Regions from separate parts of the Pseudomonas sp. MYb118 genome, predicted to be linked through region 1. Evidence: riboswitches for the same ligand, from Rfam matches in the RefSeq annotation. Region 1 holds a riboswitch; the other holds the start of a gene.
The links. A riboswitch is a leader RNA that binds a small molecule or an ion and turns the genes downstream of it on or off. The one in region 1 is predicted to bind cobalamin.

Region 1 (2,199 bases):
AAGGCGGGGTAGGGCGACTGAAGGCCGATGCCGACCAGGACATCACGTTCTCCACCGTGGGCCTGCGTGCGGGCAAGGTGATCAAGCTCGACAGCGGCGGCGAGTTCACGCCGCGTGCTTCGATAGGCTGGCGCCATGCCTTCGGCGACACCAAACCTGATGCCGACCTGACCTTCATTGACGGCGGCGCCTCGTTCAGCACCCAGGGGGTACCGATTGCCAAGGATGCCGCGGTGGTTGAAGCGGGGGTGGATTTCCGGATCAGCGAAAGCGGGAAGTTGGGGATTGGTTATTCGGGGCAGTTGTCGAGCGAGAGCAAGGACCATGCGATGACGGTGAGTTTCAGTATGGGGTTCTGATTGAGGGGTGAGTTGTTCTTGCGGGCCCCATCGCGAGCAGGCTCGCTCCCACAGTGGATTTGTTGTGTGATTGATATCTTTGAATCAACACAAACCATTGTGGGAGCGAGCCTGCTCGCGATGAGGCCCTGAAGCACAGCACAAAAAAGCGCTCCACCGGCAGAGCTCAACGATCACTCCCGCCCCCGAAGTTTCTTCACCTCCGAAAGCCGAACATCCTCGGAAAACGCTCACCCGTTGAGCGTGATAAATCCCGGTATGCCGCCACACCAGGTAACTGGCAATACAGGCCGCGTGCTCATGCGCCATGTCTGAAATCAAGAACCGCCAGAAAATCCCGGTCGATTCCTTGACCTGATGTCATTTTAATGGTCCCCTGCGCGCCTGTTTCAGGTGTCCCATGCCGCCGTGCATGGGGTGAAACGGGAAGCCGGTTCGTCATTTTTTCGATGATCAGTCCGGCGCTGCCCCCGCAACGGTATGCGAGCGAAGCATTCGACAGACCACTGTGCCTCGGCATGGGAAGGTGAATGGTTCATGACCCTCGCGAGCCCGGAGACCGGCCTGAAGCATCGTTTGGCAAACCCGCGGTGGGCGGGCGCAGGCCGGTTCCGTGGGCGCGCTCGCCTGCGATTCCCTATGCGTTATTCCCTCCGGGATTCATTCATTCCTGCTTCAAGTGGAACGACATGTCCCGTAATTCCCTGATCCATTCCCTGCAAGGCACCTGGCTGCGTGCAAGCCTTGTCCCGTGCGTGTTTCTCTCTGCTCCAACCCTGGCGGCGGACGAAGACAAATCCCTGGCGCTGCCCGCTACCGCGATTACCGGTACCGCCGAGCAAACACCCCCACCGGACCTGTTGACGCCGAGTACCAGTGGCTCGCGCCTCAACCTGACGCCGCTGGAAACCCCGGCCAGCGTGACCAGCATCAGCTCCGAGCAGATCCTCAAGCGCAACAACGCGACCGTGCAGGATGCGGTCACCCGCTCCCCGGGCATCACCAACATCGGCACCCCTGGCAACGGCGGCACGGCGTTGTCGGCGCGGGGTTTCACCGGGCACAGTTCGACCATGCAACTCTATGACGGCACACGCCTGTACGTCGGTGCCGGCACCGTGACGTTCCCGGTGGACACCTGGTCGGTCGAGCGCATCGACATCCTGCGCGGCCCGGCTTCGGTGCTGTACGGCGAGGGCGCGACCGGCGCCGTGGTGAACGTGGTGCCGAAGAAACCGTTCGAGGGCGAAGTGCGTAATCATGTGCGCCTGGGCTACGGTTCCGATGACCGCCGTCAAGCCGCGCTGGACAGCGGCGGCTCGCTGACCGACACCCTGAGTTATCGCCTGAACCTCAATCAACTGGCCAGCAATGGCTGGGTCGATCGCGGCGACTCCGAAAGCATCGCCATCAGTGGTTCGCTGCGCTGGCAGGCCAGCGATGACCTGAGCTTCACCTTCAGCCACGACTACGGCGACCAGGACCCGCAGCAGTATTTCGGTACGCCACTGGTCAATGGCCACTTCAGCGAGCACCTGCGCGATCACAACTACAACGTCGATAACGCCACGGTGCATTACAACGACCAGTCCACGCGCCTGGTGACCGACTGGGTGATCAGCGACAACCTGAGCGCCAGCAACCAGCTGTATTTCCTCAAGACGCAAAGGCGCTGGCGCAATGCCGAAACCTACACCTGGCTGCCAGGTGATCAGGTGCGGCGCAGCAGCTTCATCAGCATCAAGCAGACCCAGGAACAGATCGGCGATCGTCAGTCGTTCACCCTCAAGCATTCGCTGTTCGGCCTGGACAGCCAGACCGTGGTCGGCGCCGATTACAA
Region 2 (2,199 bases), on a different contig from region 1:
CGGGTATCGTGGGCAGCGTTGTGCACCGCCTCGATGTGCGAGAAACCGGCGAAGTAGACCAGGCACGCGCCCAGGATCGACGCGCAGACGGCGGCGGTCAGGCGTTGGGTCAGGGTGGTCGTGGTGGTGCTGGCGGATGTGTGGCCGGTGCTGCTGATGATCGACATGGCGCTTCCCTCTGTTCTGTCAGGGTGACGGGAGCGCATGCAGGGACCCTGCGTATCGGGCACGCAGAGGTTCGAACAGCGCCCGCCCACCGCGGGTTTGTTGTTTTCGTGATCGTAACGTCACGTTGTGTTGCGGGCCGGTCTCCGGGCTCACGAGGGGCTTGGACCAGAGCCCGAACCTGCAAGAATCGCCTTCCCATGCCGGTGGCCGGCACAGTGGCTGTGATTCTTCGCTCGCTTACCGTTGCGGGGGCAGCACCGGACTGACATGGCCTTGAGTAAAGCACATGATTCACCGGTTTCCCGTTTCACCCTGTGAAGGGCACCCGTAACAAAGTGTGTAGGAGAGCATGGGGCGGCTTTGCCGTCAATCGAGACCGCGTAGACCCCATCGCGGGCAAGCCCGCTCCTACAGTGGGTCTGCGTTCACCTCCCCCTGTAGGAGCGAGCTTGCTCGCGATGGCGTCCGACCTGCCAGCACAAGAATTTGACCCGCCCCAACACGATGCGTAGCCTTGTCCCCACGAGGTTCTTCGCCATTGGCGAAGCTAAGAAGGGAACGCGGTCGATGCCGCGGCTGCCCCCGCAACTGTGAACGGTGATGTTCGCTGCCACGCCACTGCAAACCCTGCACAACGGGTTCGCGGGAAGGCGCAGCGAATGCCGGGCCCATCGCCCGGCACACTGTCAGCCAGGAGACCTGCCTCGAAACAGATTCTCACTACAACCGGGCGGGGTGATCCGGTGGCGAAATGCTTGCGCGCACTTGGATTGCAGCGCTCGTCGTCCCGTATGCCCGCCACCTTGCCAAAGGGCATCCGATGAAAACACTGGCCAAACTCCCCGTCACCATCGTCACCGGCTTCCTCGGCTCGGGCAAGACCACCTTGCTGCGGCACATGCTCGACAACGCCGAAGGCCGGCGCATCGCGGTGATCGTTAACGAATTCGGCGAGCTGGGCATTGATGGCGAAATCCTCAAGCAATGCTCCATCGGCTGCACCGAGGAAGAAGCCGTGGGCCGCGTGTTCGAACTGGCCAACGGTTGCCTGTGCTGTACCGTCCAGGAGGAGTTCTTCCCGGTGATGCGCGAACTGGTAGCGCGCCGTGGCGATCTGGACCACATCCTCATCGAAACCAGCGGCCTGGCCTTGCCCAAACCGCTGGTGCAAGCCTTCCAGTGGCCGGAAATCCGCAGCGCCTGCACAGTTGATGCGGTGATCACCGTAGTCGACAGTCCGGCCGTGGCCGCCGGCACCTTTGCCGCATTCCCCGATCAAGTGGACGCCCAGCGCAAGCTCGATCCGAACCTGGATCACGAGTCGCCGCTGCACGAACTGTTCGCCGACCAACTGGCCAGCGCCGACCTGGTGATCCTCAACAAGGCTGACCTGATCAACGCCGAAGACCTGGCTCGTGTGCGCCAGGAAGTCGCCGAGGAACTGCCGCCAGCGGTGAAGATCATCGAAGCCAGCAGCGGTCGTCTGCCGCTGGATGTGCTGATCGGCCTGGGCGCCGGTTCTGAGGAGCACATCGACAGCCGCCACAGCCACCACGATCACCACCACGAAGGTGAGGACGATCACGACCACGACGCGTTCGACTCCATCTCCATCGAGCTGCCCCAGGCCGACGAAAGCCTGTTGCTCGATGCGCTGACCCAGTTGGTGGTGCAGCACGACATCCTGCGGGTCAAGGGTTTCGCGGCGATCCCGAACAAGCCGATGCGCCTGCTGATCCAGGGCGTGGGCACGCGTTTCGACAAGCACTTCGACCGTAAGTGGAACAGCGACGAAGCGCGCACCACGCGCCTGGTGCTGATCGGCCAGGAGCTGGACGCGGCGAAACTCGAAGCGCAGCTGCGCGCCGCGCTCAGCGTTTAACCCATGCACCTGCTCAGGACCCAGCCCGGCGGTTTCGTGTCGGATGACAACATTGCCGACCTTGGACAAACCCCCGCTGAGCTGGTGATCCTGTGCAGCGGCGACTCGAGCCTGGCCTTGCTCGCCGAAGCAGCGCAGCAACTGCCCGA

Region 2: it holds a riboswitch for cobalamin, as region 1 does, so the genes downstream of both, cobW (cobalamin biosynthesis protein CobW) here and ABVN20_RS04655 (TonB-dependent receptor) in region 1, are expected to answer to the same signal.

The regions. Positions count from the first base shown of each region.
Region 1 is NZ_JBFRXN010000001.1:988,560-990,758, forward strand. Features, by position in the region: gene ABVN20_RS04650 (autotransporter-associated beta strand repeat-containing protein) at 1-359, shown strand, start outside; cobalamin riboswitch at 734-942, shown strand; gene ABVN20_RS04655 (TonB-dependent receptor) at 1,049-2,199, shown strand, end outside.
Region 2 is NZ_JBFRXN010000003.1:573,938-576,136, forward strand. Features, by position in the region: gene ABVN20_RS24050 (CbtB-domain containing protein) at 1-167, opposite strand, end outside; cobalamin riboswitch at 285-512, opposite strand; cobalamin riboswitch at 677-890, shown strand; gene cobW (cobalamin biosynthesis protein CobW) at 989-2,050, shown strand; gene cobN (cobaltochelatase subunit CobN) at 2,054-2,199, shown strand, end outside.